DNA from 3 places in the Bacillus mojavensis genome. Region 2 is predicted to be linked to each of the others. Evidence: predicted binding sites of a transcription regulator. Region 2 holds the regulator's gene; each other region holds the start of a gene.
The links. The regulator Rex, encoded in region 2, represses fermentation and respiration genes when NADH is low (regulators of the CRP and FNR family bind a similar motif). The targets are predictions, from matches to a motif close to TTGTGAAATATTTCACAA.

Region 1 (7,964 bases), 660 kb from region 2:
CCACGTAATGCCATTGGGAATACTGATTCCGATAAACGCGATGCTTGCAAGGATGGTAAACACATATACATTTGAAGGAAGAATAAAGTTGATCAGGTCCGCGGCAACGCTGATGCCGAAACCGATCATTGCGGTTTGTTTCTTTCCAAACATCTTGACGAGCTTTGGCAGAAACACGACGCCCAAAAAGGAAGAACCAATAATGATAAAGTTCATATAAGCCATCAGTTCGACATTGCCTAGGTTATATTGTGCGAAGTATACGAGCATTGCGGATTTAATGTTGTATGCGGAAATCGAAAAAATGGTCATCAGGACAAGGGTTAACAGCGGTTTGTTCGTTATAAACGTTTTGACGACAGATGAAAATGTTAATTTCTCTTTTGGCGCTTCCGCAATAACAATACGTTCCTTGCAGTTGCGATAGCAAATATAAAACCAAAGCACACCGAGAACAGCAAACAATCCCATGACCACCGGGTAGCCTACCTTCGGGTTATCAAACTTGACGAGCAGCGGCATGACGGCCACGCTTGTGATAAACAAAGCCCCGAGTGAGCCGATTTGGCGAAAAGTAGAGATAGATGTCCGATCTTCGGTATTTTGAGTCATAGCTGCTCCTAATGAGCCGTAGGGAATGTTTACAAATGAATAGCCCACGCCCCACAGCATATAGGATGCATACGCATAAATCAGCTTGCCTGTCGTTGATACATTCGGGGACAGAAAAATAAGAACAGTAAGCACAGCAAGAACAATACTGCCGATTAATAAATAAGGCCTGAATTTCCCCCGCCTGCCGATATTTTTGCGATAATCAATTGATGAGCCGACAATCGGATCTGTAATCGCCGCAAACAGCTTGCTGACTAAAAAAATGCCCCCCGCCATTGCAGCCGGAATTCCCGCTACATCAGTGAAATACTTCAATAAATAAATCTGACCGAGATCAAACATAAAGCCGTTGCCAAAATCACCAAAACCATAGGAAATTTTCTCCTTCAGCGGTAGCCTCTTCTCCGTTTCAATCGACACAACCTTATTTTCCAGTTCTGCTCGCATCTTCCACCTCTGTGTCTTAAGAATTTTCGGTGAGATATCCGCTCAGTTTGACGCAGGGTATTCTGAGCGGAACCTCTTTTATACGTTTGCCTTTTCTTCTTGAAATTGAAAATATTGTTTCGCATTGTGATAGCAAATGCCTTGTACGATACCGCCAAGAAGCTCCATATCTTTCGGCACTTCACCGTTTTCAGCCCATTCGCCGATCAGATTGCAGACAATCCGTCTGAAGTACTCATGGCGTGTATACGACAAAAAGCTTCTGGAATCAGTCAGCATGCCGATAAAACGGCTGAAAAGCCCGACGTTTGATAACGCTTTCATTTGGTCGAGCATCCCATCCTTGGAATCGTTAAACCACCATGCTGTGCCGAATTGTATTTTCCCAGGCGTGATGCCGTCTTGAAAGCTATTGATCATGCTGGCAATGACATAGTTATCATTTGGATTGAGCGAATATAAAATCGTTTTCGGCAGCTGGTTTTTCATTTCGACGGAGTTCAGCAGCCTGTACAAAGGCTTCGCAATTTCTTCGTCATTCATAGAATCATAGCCTGTATCCGGTCCCAATTTCTTCATCATTTTCGTATTCGTATTTCTGAGTGCATTGATATGAAACTGCATCGCCCAGTCAAGCTCAGCATACAATCCGCAAAGAAATTGAAGCGTATATGTCTTGAATTTCTTCTCATCTTCGCAAGAAACCTGTTCCCCGTTTAATCTTGCGGTAAAAATGAGGCCCGCTTCCTCTTTGTCCGTTCCGGCATACACCATTGAATCAATCGCATGATCAGATACTCTGCCGCCGACTGAATGGAAGAAACGCACTCGTTCTTCAAGAGCCTCCAAAAACTCATCATAGGTTGTAATCGACAGTGACGCAGCCCTTTCAAGCGCCTGCACCCAATCCGGGAAGCCTTCGCGATTGATTTCCAGCCCTTTATCCGGGCGAAATCCCGGCAGCACACTGACAGGAAAATCTTTTTCCTCTTTTAATAAGAGGTGGTATTTGAGAGAATCGACAGGGTCATCGGTTGTGCATACTACTTTCACATTGGATTTCACAATCAAATCCCTTGCCCCGAAGCCTTCTCCTTGGAGCAGTTCATTCGTCCGTTTCCATATAGCCGGCGCGGATTTCTCATTTAAAATCTCATAAATTCCAAAAAAACGCTGCAGCTCTAAATGAGTCCAATTGTAGAGCGGATTGCCGATCGCCATCGGCACGGTTTTCGCCCAAGCCATAAATTTCTCCTCATCAGTCGCATCGCCGGTAATGTATGACTCATCAATCCCATTGGCTCTCATGATGCGCCATTTGTAATGGTCTCCATACAGCCAGGCTTCTGTGATGTTTTGAAATCTCTTATTCTCATAGATTTCTTTCGGGCTTAAGTGGCAGTGGTAATCAATAATCGGCATGTCTTTCGCATAATGATGATAAAGTTTGACAGCGGTTTCATTTTTCAGCAAAAAATTTTCGCCCATAAAGGGTTCCATGTCCTCACCGTCTTTCATTCTATTTCAAAATGTTAACGTTAACATTTTGATATGGTTTTATTTTACCTTTATATTCCTCTGGGATCAATCTCTTTTTTGAAAATGAAATGTTAACGTTAGCAAACTAAATAAAAAAGACATTGCCGGAAAGCATCCCAAAAGGAACGCTTTGGCAATGTCTGAACCACAACAAAGGATTAGTAAGCCAGGCTGAATAGTCCTTTAATGTGTGTTAAGTAGCGAACGTTACTTGCTTCTTTCATCAAGGAAGCAGGAAGACCTTTAAGCGGTGTAGAATTAGCACCAATGATGGCAACCGCATCTTTGCGTCCAAGACTTGCAAGTGTACCAGAGTTTACTGGCTGGAATGTTTCAAGTGTTTTTCCTTCTAAGTAAGCGAATAGGTTGTAACCGATCAGCTCACCCATTTGCCATGCGATTTGTGCAGTTGGCGGATATGGACGGCCGTCTGGACCAAAGTAAACTGCGCTGTCTCCAGCAACGAATACATCCTCATGTGATGTAGATTGCAGGAAGTCATTTACTGTCGCACGTCCGCGGTTCACTTCAAGGCCTGATTCACCTACTAATGGGTTACCTTGTACGCCGCCAGTCCAAACAAATGTGTTGGCAACCACTTTTGATCCGTCTTTCAGATCAATTACGTTTCCTTCTACATTTGTAACAGGAAGGCCTGTTAAGAACTCAACGCCGCGTTTTTCAAGACTTGCAGTAGCACGTTCGATAAGATCATCCGGAAGAACAGGAAGGATTTTCGGACCTGCTTCAACCAGTTTCAATTTGATTTCTTTATGATCTACGCCGTATTTTTTCGCAAGGTTCGGCATGATGTCAGCAAGCTCACCGACAAGCTCAACGCCTGTTAAGCCGCCTCCGCCGATAAGGATTGTTGCATCTGCTTCGTTTTTCGTTTTAGAGTACTCACGCACACGGTCTTCAACATGTTTGAAGACTTTGTTCGCATCAGCAGCAGATTTAAGAACCATGCTGTTTTCTTCAAGTCCTGGGATGCCGAAGTAAGCAGTGACAGAACCAAGGCCTACTACTAGCGCATCGTAAGTTAATGTAGAACCGTCAGCAAGCGCAACCTCTTTTTTATCAACAGAGAAAGAGCTGACTTCCGCGATTTTAAGATCAATGTCTTTGCCTTTGAAAAGTTTTTCTAACGGCATTGCAACCGCTTTTTCAGACACGTTGCCTGCTGCAAGACGGTGTAATTCCGTAATGATTTGGTGAGTTGGGTATTTGTTTACCACTGTCACGCGTGCTTGTTCTTTTGTGTAGTGTTTGCGAACTGTTAAAGCAGAAAGAACACCGCCATAACCAGCGCCTAAAATGACAATATGTTTTGACATCGTATATCCTCCGTCCTTTATATCAATTTGAATCTGAGATTATTTTTGTTTTTCGTTCATGATTTCAAGGTAGCTGTTAGCAAAACGGAACAGCTTTTGAGCTTGAGGATCTTTCAGCATGCGCAACAGGCCGAAAAGTCCAATCGTTTCGTTGCTAGCATCCGCGCGGTCTTTCGCTTCGATTGCAGTCGCAGCCACTTCTTTTGCTGTTTCTTTTACAGGCTCAAGAATTTCAGTGATCGCACCGACTGTATCGCTTTTCAATACTTCGTCAGTCGCAACAGACTGAGCGAAATCATAAGACTTCGTTAAAATATTCACTAATTCAGTCAGCTTTGGAAGCTGGTCAACTAAAACAGTCAGTGATTCTTGAACTTCTGGCTTTAACAGCTGATCAATAAGATCTTGCTGGCTTTGGCTGACAGACGCATTTGTTTGATCGATTGTTTCTGGCATATCCAATTCTCCTTTACTATAAGCAGTATGCTGATTTTTTGGAAAGGGTAGTGCCTCTCCCTGATCTCATGTTTGAAAGCATGAGAAGAAGGATTGTGAATTCATGCACAATCATTCGCAAAAATAAATGTTTACTACCCAGTTTTTCATCTTGCCATATTCAGTATTATTTTTATCTCAAAAATAAACCATTGAATAAGTCAAAATCCTTTACTCTCTCTGAAAATAGCAAACATAAAAAACTCCAATTTGATTACCTTCTATATGATAACACTTTTTGAACAAAATTTGAACGTGAATTGCTTCGATTATGAAATTAATTTATATGGTGCCCGTGTCATAACATTTCTTCAGCACTAGTTATTGACAATCCAACAATTTTCTCCCCTGCGACTTACCCATATGTCCAATAGAGGTTCTCTTTTTCCTGTAACTGGATCCAATGCCGGAAGTACTGCTTGCTCTATATTCTCTATTGCAGCCGCTCTTTCATCCGGCTTTCCCGTCTTTATATCATACCGAGAACCTTCTGGATAAGCGCCGATCACGGTAAAATCCGGGCTCGCGCTTAGCTTTTTATGCCCGACGCCGGCTGGAATGACCGCTGCGTCGCCCGTTTTGATAGGAATAGCAGCTCCTTTTTCTCCCCCAAATTGAATAACAGCCTCCCCTCGGACTGTGATTAGGACTTCATGCGTATTGCTATGATAATGATGGTACGGAAAAACACTGCCCGACCAGCTGTTTAGCCAGCCATGCCGGTTGACGATCCGCTCTGCCAGTTCAGCACGTCCCATAAAAACATTTTTATAGATAACGAGCGGAAAATCAGGGTGATTTGGAATCCTTCCGTCATCCTGAAAAAAGTACGTTTCTGTTTCCATCATCTCGCCTCCCTATTTTTGTCTTCCACATCTATTGATCTGTAAAACATCATTATTTTCTCACAATTCCGTTGATCTGTATCATCCCGGGTAGTATAGTATAAAAAAATAATGCCAGAATGAGGGATTTGATGAAAGCGATTGTAATCGGAATATTGGCTTCTCTCTTTTTCGCCGTTACCTTTATTTTAAACAGGGCGATGGAATTATCCGGAGGCAGCTGGCTTTGGAGCGCCTCGTTACGCTTTATATTTATGGTTCCGTTTTTATGTCTGATTGTCATAATGAAAGGGAAGTTCGTTCCTCTTTTACAAGAAATGCGGAAAAAGCCGTTATTTTGGATAAAGTGGAGCTTTGTCGGCTTTGTGCTTTTTTATGCGCCAATCACGTTTGCCGCCGCATTCGGGCCGGGCTGGCTCGTAGCCGGAACATGGCAAATTACCATTGTAGCCGGTGTGCTGCTGTCTCCATTTTTCTATGAGAAAAAAGACACGCCTGGAGGCACTTTGCTCGTTCGGCAAAAGATTCCCCTTGTTTCACTGGGCACTTCCGTGGTCATTCTGATCGGAGCGGCACTGATACAGCTCCAGCATGCAGAATCGCTTTCCGGAAAAATGCTGCTCTTCAGCGTGCTGCCGGTTGTCATCGCGGCTTTCGCCTACCCGCTGGGAAACCGGAGAATGCTTGAGCAATACGGAGGCAGGCTTGATACATTTCAGCGCGTGCTGGGAATGACCCTTGCAAGCCTTCCATTCTGGCTTGTATTGGCAGCTTACGGCTGGTGGTCAGATGGCCTTCCGACAGCGGGGCAAACCGTTCAATCCTTTATCGTTGCCGTCAGCTCAGGCATCATTGCGACCGTTTTATTTTTCTGGGCAACGGATATGGTAAGGGATAACCCGCAAAAGCTCGCTGCTGTTGAAGCAACACAATCCGGGGAAGTGATATTCGCTTTGCTTGGTGAAATAATCCTGCTGTCAGGAGTTTTCCCTTCCATTTTATCGTTTACCGGCTTAATGATCATTATTGCCGGAATGGTGCTACATACCTTCGCTTCCCAACAAAAACCCAAAAAGAAAACGCAGTCAAATCTGACTGCATAGCAGCGGCTGGAGAATGGGCGAAAACCCGTTCTCCTTTCTTTTTTAACTCCTTCCAAAAGAGACCTGTTTCACGTTATATTTATGTAGAGTCTAAGCCCACTTAACTGAAAGGTGATATTTTAATGGAAGCAAACAATCAAAAAGACGATATACCAGCGATCTCATTCACATCTGTGCGAAAAAGCTATGAACAAGAGGGACAAACCTATGACGTATTGAAGGCTGTCACCGGAGACATTCAACAGGGAGCAATCGTGGCCGTTTTGGGCCCTTCCGGTTCAGGTAAAAGCACACTGCTGTCCATGTGTAATTTGATGAAAACACCGGATCACGGTGAAGTGAAGATTTACGGAAAGGAAGTCAGAGACTGGGATGTGAATAAACTAAGGCGGACGGCCGCACTCGCCTTTCAATCCGCTCCCGTCCTTGACGGAACGGTGCGTGACAATTTGAGTCTGGTACAGAAGCTGCATCAAACCCAGCTTTACTCTCCTGAAGAGCTCGCTTCACTGACAGGCCTGTCTCCAGAGCTGTTAGACAGGAGCGCCAAGGATTTATCCGGCGGACAGCTGCAAAGGCTCTCACTTGCCAGAACACTCGCAAACCCTTCCTCCATCCTATTATTGGACGAAATTACATCTGCCCTGGACCCTGTTTCTGCTCTGGAGATTGAAGAGCTAATCAAAAAGCAGCATCAAGAGAAAAAACTGACGGTGATGTGGGTGACCCATAACATGGAGCAGGCGAAACGAGTAGCCGATACCATTTGGTTTATGGCTGATGGCCGGCTGTTGGAAATCGCGGAGACAGACACATTTTTCTCGCGTCCTCAGCATGAAGCAGCCCGTGAATTTTTGAAGGGAGGCACACGGTAATGGATTACCTTTCTCTCTCATTAACCATGATCTTTGTGCTGATTGCCTTGTTTTTATCAAAATCCTTTAAAGCCGACGTTGAAAAAGATATGATAATCGCAACGATCCGGGCGGCGGTACAGCTGCTTGTGATCGGTTATGTGCTATCGCTGATATTTCATGGAGAACACCCTGTGTTTATCCTGCTGATGGTGCTGTTAATGCTGGGGGTGGCAGCCCAAAACGTCGTCAAAAGAAAGAAAATGAAAATCGGTTCTTTTTGGAGGGTGTTTCTGGCCTTAGCGATTGTAGAAATCGTCACCCAAGGCATTCTTCTGGCGCTTCACATCATCCCGCTTACCGCACGGTATGTCATCCCGATCAGCGGAATGGTCATCGGAAATTCAATGGTGCTCGCGAGCCTTTTTTTAAACCGGATCAACTCCGAGGTCGGGGTGCGCAAAGAAGAAATTCAATTGATTTTGTCGCTTGGGGGCACACCAAAACAATCCATACAGCACATCCTGACTTCCGCTATGAAAATGAGTATGATCCCAACGCTAGAAAGCCAGAAAACACTTGGCCTTGTCCAGCTTCCCGGCATGATGACCGGCCAAATCTTAGCGGGCGCCGATCCGATTCAGGCGGTTCGCTTTCAGCTTTTGATTGTTTTTACAACGATGGCGTCCGCTGCGCTGACATGTGTGATCTTAAGCGTGCTGACATACC
Region 2 (7,964 bases):
GATTATTGGAGGATTACTTTCATGAGAAACCCGATAGTGTGGGGAATGATCTACTTTGCCGTAGGGTGCATCTTTACTTATCTCGCCGCAAGCTCACCAGGCAGCATGTGGTCATTTTACTCCATCCTGCTGATGGTGTTCGCTGCATACAACATCAGCATTTCTTTTAAGATGTTCGCCTTTTCATTTAAAACAAAGAAAAACCAGAAATAAAGAAAATCCATTTCTCTTCTATGAGAAATGGATTTTTTTATGATGGTTAAGAAGAAACGTCATGATCGGCAGCACTGCTTTTCTGCGCTTTCCGATAGGCAGCCTTCGATATTAAAATACTGATTTCATACAAAATCAAGAGCGGAACAGTCACCATCATATGAGACAAAAGCTCAGGTGGTGTAATCAGAGCAGCAATCACAAGCAGCGTAAAGTACGCATACTTTCTGATTTTCGTTAAAAACATCGGTGTCACAATTCCAAGCCTTGTCAAAAACATAAGGATGACCGGCATTTGAAACAATAGTCCAAACGGAATCGTCAGCTGCAGAAGAAAATGAAAATATTCATTAATTCCGATTACCTGAGTGACATTCAAATCTTGAGAGATCCGTTTCATAAAATCGACAACAAAAGGAAATAAAATATAATAGGAAAAAGATAAACCCGCTAAAAACAGCAAAATAGAGATCGGAATGTAGCTGAGCGTTACTTTGCGTTCCCTTTCATAGAGACCCGGGCTCACAAAAGCCCAAAGCTGGTAAAGAATAACCGGCGAAGTCAGGACAATCCCGATGATAAACGCAAACTGCATAAACACATAAAGCGGGTCTGTCAGATTAAACGCATTGAGCGTGAGCTCCTTCGCTTCATCCGTTTCTTGCAAATACACTATAATCGGCTTCGCTAAAAAAAATCCCGCGATAAAGAAAACGACAAACGCCAGCGCCACAACCAGCAATCGTTTTCGAAGCTCCGCAATATGCTCCAGCAGCGACATTTGATTCACTTTCATTTGTGTCATCCTAACTTACTGATTCTCTTTCTTTTTTTCCTCATCATCACTCGCTAATCCTTTAGTAGCGTTTTTGAATTCACGAAGTGTGTCTCCAGCCGCTTTTCCCAACTCAGGCAGCTTTTTGGGACCAAAGATAATCAGAGCAACGATTGCGATAACAGCAAGGCTTCCAGGACCGATCGGCATATTTGGGCTCCTCCTTTCCGGTTACTCGATTTCCTCTAAAACAGAATAATGCTTCAAGAAATAAACCAGTGACTGAAGCTCTACAGCTAAATCTATATGATGAATTCGAATGTGTTCCGGCACATTCAAACGGGCCGGCGTAAAATTAAGAATACCCTTAATCCCTAACGCAACCAATCTGTCGGTAATCGATTGGGCCGCAACTGCGGGCACTGTAAGAATGGCAACTGATTCGCCTTTTACATGTTTTTCAAGATCATCTAGGTTAAAGACGGGCACACCGCCTACCTCAGTTCCTATTTTACTCTCATTTATATCAAAAGCCATAGAAATTTTCGTGTTATTATTTTTTGTGAAATTATAGTGAAGAAATGCTGTTCCTAAATTCCCGACACCAATCAAGATAACGTCTGTCATTTCATCCTGATCAAGTGTTTTTCGGAAAAATGACAGCAAATAATCAACATTATATCCGTATCCTTTTTTGCCAAGAGCTCCAAAATAGGAAAAATCCCTGCGAATCGTGGCAGAATCAACCTTTACGGCATCACTGAGTTCAGCAGATGATACACGCTGTTTTCCTGACGCATGCAGATTCTTTAAAAAGCGATAATAAAGCGGCAGCCGTTTTGCCGTCGCCTGCGGAATTTTTGATTGATCCTTATTCATTTTTGGTCCTCCAAATTATACTCGGATAGTTCTCTTTTAAAGTCACCGTTTTTCCCGCCTGTCTTTTCCAGCAAGCAGGTAGGGCCGATGACCATCCCCTTATCAAGCGCCTTGCACATATCGTAAACAGTAAGGGCACACACCGATGCAGAAGTTAGCGCTTCCATTTCCACACCTGTACTCCCTTTCGTTTTGACCTGTGCTTTTATATGAAGTATAACTTCTGTTTCTTTTATTTTCCAGTCAAACGAAATATCGACCCCGCTCAAGGATAGCGGATGGCACATCGGAATGATATTTGATGTTTGCTTTGCAGCCATAATGCCCGCCACCTGAGCGACAGCAAGTACATCTCCTTTGCCGATATCATGGCTTTTTATTTTCTCGTACACTTCACTCTTCATGTGTACGCTTGATACAGCCGCCGCAGTACGGACAGTCGAAGATTTTTCGCTGATATCCACCATCTGGGCTCTGCCCTGTTCATTAAAATGAGAAAATCCATTCATAGTAAAAACTCTCCTTAAACAGATCATACACTATTTTCTTCTCTATGTCTTATCCGGCCAATGTATTGTTTGCTGAGTTCTGGTTCATAAGCTACACTTAACTTATTATAGCAGAGGTGAAATAATATGATGATCTTACAAATTAATCAGCTTTCCAAATCATTTGGTGCTGATACTATTTTAAACAATATAAAGCTGGAAGTCAGAAACCGTGATCGCGTCGCAATTGTCGGAAGAAACGGCGCGGGGAAATCTACACTCCTTAAAATTATCGCAGGTCACCTTTCATATGAAAAGGGTGAAGTTATCAAGCCGAAAGATATCACAATGGGCTACTTAGCCCAGCATACCGGCTTGGATTCTAAGCTTACCATAAAAGAAGAGCTGCTGACTGTTTTTGATCACTTAAAAGCAATGGAAAAAGAAATGCGCACCATAGAAGAAAAAATGGCGGCAGCTGATCCAGGTGAACTGGAAAGCATCATGAAAACCTACGACCGCCTTCAGCAGGAATTTAAAGATAAAGGCGGCTATCAATATGAAGCAGATGTCAGATCTGTGCTGCACGGTCTCGGCTTCAGCCATTTTGACGATTCAACGCAGGTGCAAAGCCTGAGCGGTGGTCAGAAAACAAGACTGGCCTTGGGTAAGCTTTTGTTAACACAGCCTGACCTTCTCATTCTAGATGAGCCGACCAACCATCTGGACATTAATACGCTGACCTGGCTTGAACATTATTTGCAAGGCTATTCAGGCGCCATTCTGATTGTTTCTCACGACCGCTACTTTTTGGATAAAGTGGTGAATCAGGTGTACGAGGTATCTAGATCAGAAAGCAAAAAGTATCACGGCAACTACAGCGCTTATCTCGATCAGAAAGCTGCCCAATATGAAAAGGATCTTAAGCTGTATGAAAAACAGCAGGATGAAATCGCTAAGCTGCAGGACTTTGTAGACCGAAATCTGGCGAGAGCCTCAACGACAAAAAGAGCACAAAGCCGGCGGAAACAGCTTGAACGGATGGACGTCATGTCAAAACCGCTCGGCGACGAAAAATCAGCAAATTTTCATTTTGATATTACAAAACAGAGCGGGAACGAGGTCCTGCGGGTTCAGGATCTGACCATCAGCTATGAAAACCAGCCGCCGCTTCTGACAGATGTTTCGTTTAGGCTGACAAGAGGAGAAAGCGCCGCTCTTGTAGGTCCCAACGGAATCGGAAAATCAACCTTGCTGAAAACATTAATAAACACACTGAAGCCGGATCAGGGAACAATAGCGTACGGCTCAAATGTCAGTATCGGTTACTATGACCAGGAACAAGCTGAGCTGACCTCCTCTAAACGCGTCATTGATGAGCTGTGGGACGAGTATCCGGAGCTTCAAGAGAAAGAAATCAGAACGTGCCTCGGAAATTTCTTATTCTCCGGGGATGATGTGCTTAAACCCGTCCATTCCCTAAGCGGGGGCGAAAAAGCAAGAGTGGCCCTGGCCAAGCTGATGCTGCAAAAAGCTAACTTTCTCATTCTTGATGAGCCGACAAACCATCTTGATTTAGACAGCAAAGAAGTTCTCGAGAACGCCTTGATCGATTATCCGGGTACATTGTTATTTGTCTCACATGACAGATATTTTATTAACAGAATCGCAACAAGGGTATACGAGCTTTCTCCAAACCATATTGAGGAATACCTCGGCGATTACGATTATTATACAGAGAAAAAAACACAGCAGCTAGAATTGGAGAAAATGAAACAGCAAGAGGAAACTGAAAAAGCAACGGCTGCACAGAAATCCGACTCTAAACGTTCATACGAGGAAGAAAAAGAATGGAAAAAGAAAGAACGCCAACGACTCAGACGCATAGAAGAAATTGAAACGACAGTTCAGACCATAGAAGAAAACATCAGCCACAATGATGAATTACTTTGTGATCCGGAAGTATATCAGAACCACGAAAAGGTACAAGCCATCCACGCTGACAACGAGAAACTTAATCAAGAATTGGAAAACCTATTATCAGAATGGGAAGAACTATCCACAGAAGAAGATTAAAAAAGTCAAGCACCTCTTTTTTAGAGGTGCTTTTTATCCACAGTAAATACCCTTATAAGCAAACGAAGAAAGCGATTTATACACAATATCCACAAAATATTCTGAATTTACCCACTTTATTAACAGCCTCTCAACCCCTTTATCCATCTATATCTCCATAATGACTAACAGATATGTGGATAAATTGAGAATTATCTGTTAATAACAATAAAAAAGCCTCACGTCATTATGTCGTGAGACCTTGATAAGAAGTCAGTTCAAGACCAGGCTGGCCATTCATATCATATGATCCGCGAATCCCTTTTTCAAAAGCAATAGTACCGGCCGCAGCAATCATTGCAGCATTATCTGTACATAAGGATAGCGGAGGAATGATGAGCGCTGTCCCCTCATGCTGGGAGAATTCCTTCTGTAACGCCGCTCTGAGCCCTCTGTTTGCAGCAACTCCGCCGGCTAAAAGAACCTGTTTGACACCATATTCTTTTGCAGCGCGTGCCGTTTTTGTCACTAAGACATCAATGACGCTATTCTGAAAACTGGCAGAAAGATCTTCCGGCGCAATGACCTGTCCTTTTTGAGCCGCGTTATGAAGCGTATTGATCACAGCGGATTTCAGCCCGCTGAAGCTGAAATGATAAGAACCTTCTTCAAGCCATGCGCGAGGCAGAGGAATAGTGTCATTCCCTGATTCCGCAAGCTTGTCAATCTGCGGTCCGCCTGGATACGGGAGCCCCATCGTTCTTGCCACTTTGTCATAAGCTTCCCCTGCTGCGTCATCGAGTGTTTCCCCGATCACTTCAAATGAACCATGTTCTTTCATATAAACCAATTCCGTATGGCCGCCGGAAACGACCAATGCAAGCGCTGGAAAAACGATCTCTTCTACCAGGCGGTTTGCGTATATATGGCCCGCTATATGATGGACTCCAACTAACGGAATATGATGCGCAAAGCTCAATGCTTTAGCGGCGTTTACCCCGATTAGCAGTGCTCCCACCAATCCCGGGCCTTCAGTAACTGCAATCGCATCTATATCACGATATGTCATGTCTGCTTTACGGAAAGCCTCTTCGATCACTAAAGTGATTTGCTCCACATGATGTCTTGATGCAATTTCCGGCACAACCCCACCGAATCGTTTATGGCTTTCAATTTGAGAGGCCACAACGTTCGAGACGATTTCTGTTCCGTTTTTTACAATCGCTGCTGCCGTTTCATCGCAGCTCGTTTCGATTCCTAATATATAAAGATCTTTTTGCTCATTCATTTATCGTCACCCACATAATTAACGCATCTTCCCCGTTATCAGTATAATAGTTCTTCCTTATTCCGCCGGGCTGCATCCCGAACTTTTTATATAAGCTTTGAGCAGGGTGATTGGAAACCCTCACTTCAAGCGAAAGCCGCCTCGCCTCTTTTTCTTTACAAAGCTCGAGAGCTGAACGAAAAAGTGCTTCTCCTAAAGACTGGCCCCTATACTCTGGTTTAATCGCTATATTTGTGATTTGGGCGTCGTCCATCACAATCCAAATTCCGCAATAACCCGCGATACAATCGTCCTTTTCAATCACGAGATAGTGGGCATATGGATTTTCAAGCAATTCATGATAAAACGAGTCCTTCGTCCAGGGAGACGTAAAGGAGGATGTTTCAATATCGTATACGTGATCAACATCATTAAGCTGCATTTTTCTGACTGCTGCTTTTGTTTTCATCCTATCACCCTACTTTTGACTTTCAATCCATTTCGCTTCTGCTTCTGCAAGCCTTAAATAATCCGGCACAAGCCCGTGAATATCAACAGCTTCCCTATCCGCACCTGCGTAAGCCAATTCTGAAGGGCGGGGATTATGCTGAGCCGCAGGCCCTATGACTCCTTTTGTTCCTAATACATCCAGTATCGTCTCCTTGTGTATGGATGTATCATGACCTAAAAACAAAACAGGGCGATCCTTCTCTTTTAGCATCTCCAGCCACTCTGTCAGCATCACGTTTTGATCCGGAACAGCCTGCTCTAAAAGCCCGTTTTTATATTCATAAAGACCTGTATACACCTGTCCGCGTCTCGCATCAAATATAGGGCTGATCAGACCATCAAAGTGACGTCCATTTGCCGCCAGCGCTTCAAGACTTGATACAGCAGAAATCGGAATGTTTAAAGACCATGCAAGTGTTTTGGCAATTGTTACACCGATTCTCACCCCTGTGTACGAGCCTGGACCTTTTGCAACAACAATTTTAGAAAGATCCTGCGGGGTTAGATCACAATCATTCAGCAAAGAATGAACAGCAGGCATCGCCCTTACAGAATGATTCTTTTTTAAATAAGTGATGTATTCTGCTATGACAGTGTTGTCCCGAAGCAGCGCTATGCCTAAAGTATAATTCGATGTATCAATCGCTAATATTGTCATGTCTACTTATCTCCTCACAAAGCATTTCATACCGATTCCCCACCGCTGTAAAGACGATCTCTCTTTCATCATCACCAGCTCTTTTAATGACAATTTGCAGTCGCTCCTGCGGAAGCTGCTCTTCAATTAAATGTGCCCACTCCACTAAGCAGACACCTTGTCCGTGAAAATATTCATCAAGTCCCAAGTCTTCACTCTCGTCTTCCATTCTGTATACATCCATATGATAAAGAGGAAGTGAACCATCGTTATATTCTTTTATGATTGTAAATGTCGGACTGTTTACAACACGTGTAATTCCGAGTCCTTCAGCAAAACCTTTTGTAAAGGTTGTTTTTCCAGCTCCTAAATCGCCCTCTAATGTCAGGACGTCCCCAGGCTTTGAAAACGATGCAGTCAGCTTCGCAATCGCTTTTGTTTCTTCAGGATTTTCAGTTCTCCATTTTAATTGCTTCACACGAGTCACCCGTCTTATTTAAAATGATTATATCCTTTTTTCTCTAAAGTCATTGTTTCTTCTTCTGTCTTTAATATGACATTGGATTCTGTCTTTTCCCGGACACATCCAATCTTTTTAATTGGCAGTTGAAGTCTGCAGCACTCCTGCTCTAACACATCCCAGTCTTCCTTTGAGATCGTCCCAGTCAGTTCAAAATCCTCTCCGCCAAACAAAGCCCATTCCTTCCATTTGGAATTCAGCTTAGGCAAGTCTGGATGAACTGGAAGTAGGCTCTCGTCAATTTCTATTGAAACGGAGCTGGATTCTGCAATTTCATGCAGTTCACTTGCCAATCCGTCACTAATATCATTAAGAGCCACACGCTGAGCGTTCGAGCATAGTCTGCCAACACTCACTCTTGGCTGAGGCCGCTTATGCCTATTGATAAAGTAATTTGTTTCAAATGATGTTTCCGGATGGGAAGACTCTTTTAGCAGCAATGAAAGTCCAGCGGCAGAAGAACCGATTTCACCAGTGACAAAGACAATATCATTCGGCTTTGCCAAACTGCGCAAACAGGCACGTCCCTTTTCAACTTCCCCAATCACAGTCACTGTGACGACTAGTTTATCGGAAGTAGAAACTGTATCACCGCCAATCAGATCCATACAATATAGTTT
Region 3 (7,964 bases), 320 kb from region 2:
GCCGTTACACAGCTGAAAACAGGGGTCGGTGTAGAAGCAGGTATCGCTATCGTTATCGTTGCGATTACGCTCGACCGTATTACACAAAATATTAAAGTGAAGAAGAAAAGCAGGGGGAATGCCTGATGTTTAAAAAAATCATCGGTATCGGTGTTTCCGCCATGCTTGCACTCTCACTTGCGGCTTGCGGATCAGAAAACGACGAAAATGCGTCCGCGGCTGAACAGGTGAACAAAACGATCATCGGGATTGACCCCGGTTCAGGTATTATGAGCCTGACTGATCAAGCGTTGAAGGATTATAACCTGAACGACTGGACACTGATTTCATCGTCAAGCGCTGCTATGACTGCTACGCTCAAAAAGTCATACGACCGGAAGAAACCAATTATTATCACAGGATGGACTCCGCACTGGATGTTCTCCAGATATAAATTAAAATATCTTGATGATCCGAAAAAAACTTACGGCAGTGCTGAGGAGATTCATACGATCACCAGAAAAGGCTTCAGCAAAGAACAGCCGAATGCCGTTAAGCTTCTGAGCCAGTTTAAATGGACGCAAGACGACATGGGTGAAGTGATGATCAAGGTGGAAGAAGGCGAGAAACCTTCCAAAGCCGCTGCTGATTATGTGAAGAAGCACAAGGATCAAATCGCGGAGTGGACCAAAGGCGTGCAAAAGGTGAAGGGAGACAAAATCAACCTTGCCTATGTGGCGTGGGACAGTGAGATTGCAAGTACAAACGTTATGGGCAAAGTCTTAGAAGACTTGGGCTATGACGTGAAACTCACTCAGGTAGAAGCTGGTCCGATGTGGACGGCGATTGCGACGGGAAGCGCGGACGCATCCCTTTCCGCATGGCTGCCGAATACCCATAAACCATACGCTGTCAAATATAAAGGCAAATATGATGATGTAGGCGTCAGTATAACTGGCGTGAAGATGGGTCTTGTTGTGCCTCAATATATGAAAAACGTCAACTCAATTGAAGATCTGAAGAAATAATGAAGAAAGCAGCCTGTTCGCAGGCTGCTTTTTTGATTTAAGAAGCATTGGCTGATGCGAGTGTATCGGCTTTTTGGAACGTTTTTAACACAGCGTTTGCTAAAATGTGAATCCCGGTAAACATCGCGTTTCTGTCAAAGGTCATATGCGGGTGATGGAGTCCTGGCTGAAGTCCGCAGCCGAGGCCAAGCATGGTCGTTTTAAGATTCGGCACTTTCACGGCATAAAAATGAAAGTCTTCACCGCCGGTTGTGACAAGCGGTTTATCGAGCTGATCAGCTCCGATAACGTCTGTGATCGCTTCAGCCATAATGCCTTCAGCTTCTTTATTTTGCGTTGCTGCCGGAAGGCTGTGTTCTTTGTGAAGTTCAATTGTCGCATCGAATGCCGCGGCAGCCGCTTCGCAGGCTCTTTCTGTTTCTGCGATCAGCGTCTCCATGGCTTCATTTGTTTGCGCCCGCAGGTCAAGGCTGAAGGTCGCTTTTCCGGGAATGATGTTGGAGCTGTCGCCGCCGGCTTGAAGCTTTGTCATTTTGACTGTGTGCGGAATTTTCGGATCGATGTGAATCAGTCCCAGCTTATGGACGAGGAATGCCGCGATTTCGATGCTGTTTTTGCCAAGGTGCGGCCGCGCGCCATGAGCTTCCTCTCCAATGATTGTGCCTTCGATGTGCTGGCTTGACCCGTGCAGAATGGATGGGGCGCAGCGTCCGTTTTGGGTTTCCTGAATTGGACGGACGTGGACGCCATACAAATAGTCGACGTCATCAAGCACGCCTTCTTCTATCATTTTTAGAGCGCCGCCGCCTTTTTCTTCTGCGGGCTGAAAGATAAAACGGATCGTTCCGCTCGGAAGCTGCGGCTGTTTTTTCAGCAGCATTAACGTACCTAAAGCCATTGTCATATGCGAATCATGTCCGCAGGAATGATTGGCGCGAAATGTGCCGTTGACCTCCTGCCATAATGCATCAATGTCAGCACGGACAGCTACAACAGGCGAACCCGAGCCCATTTCACCGACAACTCCGGTGCAATCTGAAAACGTGCGCGTGCGGCACCCTGCATCTTCGAGTTTTTGTTTAAGAAATGCAGTTGTCTCATATTCTTTCCAGCTGACTTCTGGATTGGCGTGAAGATGTTCAAAGATGTCCATTACGGTTTGTTTCATTTCTTCTGAGAGTTTTTGCATGGGAGAAAAACCTCCTTCTTTCCTTTTTTTATATTGAAACAGGTAGATAGGCTGTTTATAATATAGCACATATTTATATTTTTCAGAATAATAGGTATTTTCTAAAAAGAGGGGATGGATCGAAATATGAGTATGCCAGCAGCCGAAACACAGCCGAAGAAAAAACGTACCGCCTTTAACATGCCTGACGCCTATGTCCTCTTATTTATCATCGCTTTCATGTGCGCCGTTGCTTCGTATATTGTGCCGGCGGGAGAATTTGACCGTGTGACGAAGGGAGAGGTTACCACTGCGGTGCCGGGAAGCTACCATTCAATTGAACAGTCTCCGGTCAGCCTGATCAGCTTTTTCACTTCTCTTCAGGATGGGATGGTCGGCTCAGCCCCTATTATTTTTCTGATTTTATTCACAGGCGGCACGATCGCTATTTTAGAAAAAACAGGTGCCATCAACGGACTGATTTACAATGTCATCAGCAAGTTCCGCACAAAGCAATTATTATTTATTTGTATTGTCGGTGCGTTGTTTTCTGTTCTTGGAACGACCGGAATTGTCGTGAACTCAGTGATCGGATTTATCCCCATCGGCCTTATTGTCGCACGCTCCTTAAAATGGGACGCGGTCGCGGGTGCAGCTGTTATTTATATAGGCTGCTATGCCGGGTTTAACTCTACCGTTTTATCACCGTCCCCGCTTGGCTTATCGCAATCGATTGCGGAGCTGCCTCTGTTTTCGGGGATCGGCCTTCGTGTGGTCATATACATATGCTTTTTGCTGTCTTCTATCATTTATATCTATTGGTATACAAGAAAATTAAAGAAATCAAAGGATGCCAGCGTGCTAGGCACAAACTGGTTCCCGGCGGCAGGATTGAGCGATGCGAATCAAGAAGAAGATAAGTCTGTCCCCTTTACCGTTCGCCATAAGCTGATTTTGGGAGTCGCGGGTTTGTCACTGATCGGATTTTTGTACGGCGCATTGAAGCTTGGCTGGTCAGATTCCCAAATGGCTGCGACATTTATTTTTATTTCGGTCCTTGCCGGATTCATTGGAGGACTTGCGGCAAACGATATTGCCAAAACTTTTATTACCGGCTGTCAGAGTCTAGTATACGGTGCGCTGATTGTCGGGATGGCGCGGAGCATTTCTGTCATTCTTGAAAATGGAAAGCTGCTGGATACAGTCGTCAATGCTTTGGCTTCGGTGTTGGACGGATTCAGTCCGATGGCCGGCGCAATCGGCATGTATATCGCCAGTGCTTTGCTTCATTTTCTCATCTCTTCAGGATCGGGCGAAGCGGTTGTGTTCATTCCGATTTTGGCACCGCTCGCTGATTTGATGGGAATCACGAGACAGGTCGCGGTGGAAGCGGTTATGCTTGGAGAAGGGGTTGTCAACTGTGTGAACCCGACGTCCGGCGTTTTGATGGCAGTGCTTGCCGCCAGCGGAATTCCGTACGTCAAGTGGCTTCGGTTTATGCTGCCGCTCGCTCTGATTTGGTTCTTAATCGGGCTTGTGTTTATTTGTATCGGTGTCTTGATCAATTGGGGGCCGTATTAAACATTGCTGCCCGCCGGCTTGTACGGCGGGCTTTTCATTTATTCGTTGCAGAAGCGCAGGCTGTTATTGTAACATGTAAGCCATAAGCCATTCGTAAAAGTGCGGGAGGAAGGTCATGAATAATCTGCATAACAGACTTTCAGGCGTGAATGGGAAAAATAAGAGAGTAAAAGAAAAAGAACAAAAAATCTGGTCGGAGATCGGCATGTTAGCCGGGGCGATTGCGCTGCTGGATGTGATCATCCGCGGCATTATGTTTGAATTTCCGTTTAAAGAATGGGTCGCGAGCCTTGTGTTTTTGTTCATTATCATCTTATATTACTGCATCAGGGCATCTGCTTCTGGAATGCTGATGCCGAGAATAGACACCGAGAAAGAACTGCATAAACGGGTGAAGCAGCAGTTCACAGAATCAATAGCTGTCGCCTTTGCGGTAGTGGTGCTTACGATGTATGACAGGGGGATTCCCCATACATTCTTCGCTTGGCTGAAAATGTTTCTCTTATTTATCGTCTGCGGCGGCGTTCTGTTTCTGCTACGATTCGGGATCGTGAAGCTGTCTTACAGAAGATCGGTAAAAAAGGAGTCTAAGAAGAAATCATCATAGAGGATGGTTTCTTTTTTTGTTCATAAATCAGACAAATCTTTTCTCTTGCAAAAGTTTGTGAAATGTTGCACAATATAAATGTGAAATACTTCACAAACAGTCATCGAAGAAAAACATACCCTGGAAGGATGATTAATGATGAATAAACATGTAAATAAAGTAGCTTTAATCGGAGCGGGTTTTGTTGGAAGCAGTTATGCATTTGCGTTAATTAACCAAGGGATCACAGATGAACTTGTGGTCATTGATTTAAATAAAGAAAAAGCAATGGGCGATGTAATGGATTTAAACCACGGAAAGGCGTTTGCGCCGCATCCGGTCAAAACATCTTTCGGAACATATGAAGACTGCAAGGATGCTGATATTGTCTGCATTTGCGCCGGAGCAAACCAAAAGCCTGGTGAGACACGCCTTGAATTAGTAGAAAAGAACTTAAAGATCTTCAAAGGAATTGTCAGTGAAGTCATGGCGAGCGGATTTGACGGCATTTTCTTAATCGCGACAAATCCGGTTGATATCCTGACTTATGCAACATGGAAATTCAGCGGCCTGCCAAAAGAGCGAGTGATCGGAAGCGGTACAACACTTGATTCTGCGAGATTCCGTTACATGCTGAGCGAATACTTTGGCGCAGCGCCTCAAAACGTGCACGCGCATATTATCGGTGAACACGGCGATACTGAGCTTCCTGTCTGGAGCCACGCAAATGTCGGCGGTGTGCCTGTCGGTGAACTCGTTGAGAAAAACGATGCGTACAAACAAGAGGAGCTAGACCAGATCGTAGATGACGTGAAAAACGCCGCTTACCATATCATTGAGAAAAAAGGTGCGACTTATTATGGTGTTGCGATGAGCCTTGCCCGCATTACAAAAGCCATTCTTCATAATGAAAACAGCATTTTAACTGTCAGCACCTATTTGGAGGGACAATACGGCGCAGATGACGTATACATCGGCGTTCCGGCTGTCGTAAACCGCGGAGGTATCGCAGGCATCACTGAGCTGAACTTAAATGAGAAAGAAAAAGAACAGTTCCTTCACAGCGCAGACGTCCTTAAAAATATTTTAAAACCTCATTTTGCAGAACAAAAGGTCAACTAATCGCAACTATAGAGTAAAGGGCTGATTGTCAATGTGGGAGCAGTTGTATGATCCGTTTGGAAACGAGTATGTGAGCGCACTTGTGGCGCTCACTCCGATTCTCTTTTTTCTCTTAGCTTTAACCGTTTTTAAGATGAAAGGCATTCTTGCGGCATTTCTTACCCTAGCCGTCAGCTTTTTGGTTGCCGTTTTGGCATTTCATATGCCGGTTGAAAAAGCCGTTTCTTCTGTTTTATTAGGCATCGGAAGCGGTTTGTGGCCGATCGGCTACATTGTCCTGATGGCAGTGTGGCTCTATAAAATCGCTGTGAAAACCGGGAAGTTTACCATTATTCGTTCCAGCATTGCCGGCATCTCGCCTGACCAAAGATTACAGCTATTATTAATCGGTTTTTGTTTTAACGCATTTTTGGAAGGTGCGGCCGGCTTTGGTGTTCCGATTGCAATCAGTGCGGCGCTGCTCGTCGAACTTGGCTTTAAACCGTTAAAGGCGGCTGCGCTCTGCTTAATTGCGAACGCTGCCTCTGGAGCCTTCGGCGCGATCGGGATACCGGTGATTACAGGCGCGCAAATTGGAAACTTGTCTGCTCTTGAATTGTCACGGGCATTGATCTGGACACTGCCGATCATTACATTTCTGATTCCGTTTTTACTCGTGTTCATATTAGACCGGATGAAGGGGATCAAACAAACCTGGCCTGCCTTGCTGGTTGTCAGCGGACTGTATACAGCGGTTCAGACGCTGACAATGGCTGTGCTCGGACCGGAATTAGCTAACATTTTGGCGGCGCTGTTCAGTATGGGCGGGCTAGCGCTCTTCCTGCGTAAGTGGCAGCCGAAACAGATTTACCGTGAGCAGGGAGCCGGAGAAGCTAGTGAGAAAAAAAGATACAGCGCGGCAGACATTGCCAAGGCGTGGTCACCTTTCTACATTTTAACCGCGGCGATTACCATCTGGAGCCTTCCTGCCTTCAAAGCGCTTTTCCAAGAAGGCGGACTGTTGTATCAAACAACGCTTCTTTTGAAAATGCCTTTTCTGCATCAGCAAATTATGAAGATGCCACCAATTGTACCATCTGCCATGCCGTTAGATGCAGTCTTTAAAGTTGATCTGCTGTCAGCGACCGGTACAGCGATTTTAGCGGCGGTCATTGTTACGGGACTGTTCAGCAAAAATTTCTCTTATCGGGATGGTTTCAGTTGCTTGAAGGAGACGGGGAAGGAACTGTGGATGCCAATTGTCACGATCTGCTTTGTGATGGCGTTTGCCAATCTGGCCAACTTCGCGGGGCTTAGCTCTTCCATCGGGCTGGCACTGGCGAAAACAGGCGATTTGTTCCCGTTTGTCAGTCCTGTTCTCGGCTGGATCGGCGTGTTCATTACTGGCTCAGTTGTCAGCAATAATGCGCTGTTCGGTCACCTGCAGGTCGTCACCGGTGCGCAGATCGGGGCCGGTTCTGATTTGCTGTTAGCCGCAAATACGGCGGGCGGGGTAATGGCGAAGCTCGTTTCTCCGCAATCTATCGCCATTGCCGCTGCCGCGGTCGGCCAGACAGGGAAGGAATCAAAGCTGTTTAAACGGACAGTAGCGTACAGCCTGATTCTGCTATTGATCATCTGCATATGGACATTTATTCTAGCAAGATTAGGTGTTTAATAGAAAAAAGCAGTACACCCAGGGTGTACTGCTTTTTCATTAATTTGCTTTCTTCGTCATTTCCTCAGTTGTTTTGACTCTTGTTTTTCCCATAAACAAAACGGTAATCGCCGCGAGAACAATTGGAATCAAAGCAAGTAAAAAGACATATGTGATGCTTGAGGACATGGCGTCGATGATCCGGTTCAGAATTGCAGCAGGGATCTGTGATCGTGTGCCGGCTTGGAAAATCGCTTGCGGATCACCGATATTCTGTGGCGCGCCTGAGCCGGCGGAGCCTTTCATCCCGCTGAAGGCGTCGCTTAGCTGGTTTGTGAACACGTTTGTCTGAACCGTGCCGAAAATCGTGACACCGAGCGTCATGCCGAATGATCGCAAAAATGAATTGGTGGAGTTGGCCGTTCCCCGAAAACGAGGTTCTAAATCATTCATGGATGCTGCTGGGAGCAGCGAGAAGTTAAAGCCTACGCCGAAGCCTGAAATCATCATAAAGACAGTCAGCCATACGCGTGCTGTGTCCGGCGTCATATTGGAAAGCAGCAGCATGCCGATAAAGAAAGCTGTGACGGAAATCAGCATGAGATTGCGGAAGCTTGCCTTCGTTTGGAAGATTCCACCGATCATACTTCCGATCACGGATCCGATCATCATCGGTGTCAGAATAAAGCCTGCGCTCGTCGCTGAGCTGCCGTATACTGCCTGTACGAAAATCGGAATAAACACTGCTAAAATAATGAATGTTCCGCCATAAAGAAAAGCGAGAATCTGCGCTGTGGCAAACAAGCGGTTCTTAAACATCCAGAAGGAGATAATCGGTTCTTCCGCTTTTCTCTCCACAATAAA

Region 1: the regulator Rex is predicted to act here: its motif matches at 4,488-4,505, upstream of HC660_RS06775 (helical membrane plugin domain-containing protein).
Region 3: the regulator Rex is predicted to act here: its motif matches at 4,442-4,459, upstream of HC660_RS01740 (L-lactate dehydrogenase).

Annotation. Positions count from the first base shown of each region.
Region 1 is NZ_CP051464.1:1,303,433-1,311,396, reverse strand. Features, by position in the region: gene HC660_RS06790 (MFS transporter) at 1-1,062, opposite strand, end outside; gene uxaC (glucuronate isomerase) at 1,141-2,562, opposite strand; gene HC660_RS06780 (NAD(P)/FAD-dependent oxidoreductase) at 2,760-3,938, opposite strand; gene HC660_RS06775 (helical membrane plugin domain-containing protein) at 3,978-4,394, opposite strand; gene HC660_RS06770 (cupin domain-containing protein) at 4,751-5,281, opposite strand; gene HC660_RS06765 (DMT family transporter) at 5,410-6,381, shown strand; gene HC660_RS06760 (ABC transporter ATP-binding protein) at 6,504-7,256, shown strand; gene HC660_RS06755 (ABC transporter permease) at 7,256-7,964, shown strand, end outside.
Region 2 is NZ_CP051464.1:640,955-648,918, reverse strand. Features, by position in the region: gene HC660_RS03395 (CPBP family intramembrane glutamic endopeptidase) at 1-25, shown strand, start outside; gene HC660_RS03390 (YdiK family protein) at 22-213, shown strand; gene tatC (sec-independent protein translocase protein TatCy) at 260-1,018, opposite strand; gene tatAY (sec-independent protein translocase protein TatAY) at 1,025-1,198, opposite strand; gene HC660_RS03375 (redox-sensing transcriptional repressor Rex) at 1,220-1,867, opposite strand; gene moaC (cyclic pyranopterin monophosphate synthase MoaC) at 1,864-2,376, opposite strand; gene HC660_RS03365 (ABC-F family ATP-binding cassette domain-containing protein) at 2,503-4,431, shown strand; gene tsaD (tRNA (adenosine(37)-N6)-threonylcarbamoyltransferase complex transferase subunit TsaD) at 4,658-5,698, opposite strand; gene rimI (ribosomal protein S18-alanine N-acetyltransferase) at 5,691-6,146, opposite strand; gene tsaB (tRNA (adenosine(37)-N6)-threonylcarbamoyltransferase complex dimerization subunit type 1 TsaB) at 6,156-6,845, opposite strand; gene tsaE (tRNA (adenosine(37)-N6)-threonylcarbamoyltransferase complex ATPase subunit type 1 TsaE) at 6,826-7,302, opposite strand; gene thiL (thiamine-phosphate kinase) at 7,317-7,964, opposite strand, start outside.
Region 3 is NZ_CP051464.1:317,666-325,629, forward strand. Features, by position in the region: gene opuAB (glycine/proline betaine ABC transporter permease subunit OpuAB) at 1-126, shown strand, start outside; gene HC660_RS01720 (glycine betaine ABC transporter substrate-binding protein) at 126-1,007, shown strand; gene HC660_RS01725 (M20 peptidase aminoacylase family protein) at 1,045-2,196, opposite strand; gene HC660_RS01730 (YfcC family protein) at 2,323-3,756, shown strand; gene HC660_RS01735 (DUF6773 family protein) at 3,872-4,363, shown strand; gene HC660_RS01740 (L-lactate dehydrogenase) at 4,499-5,464, shown strand; gene HC660_RS01745 (L-lactate permease) at 5,496-7,121, shown strand; gene bmr3 (multidrug efflux MFS transporter Bmr3) at 7,161-7,964, opposite strand, start outside.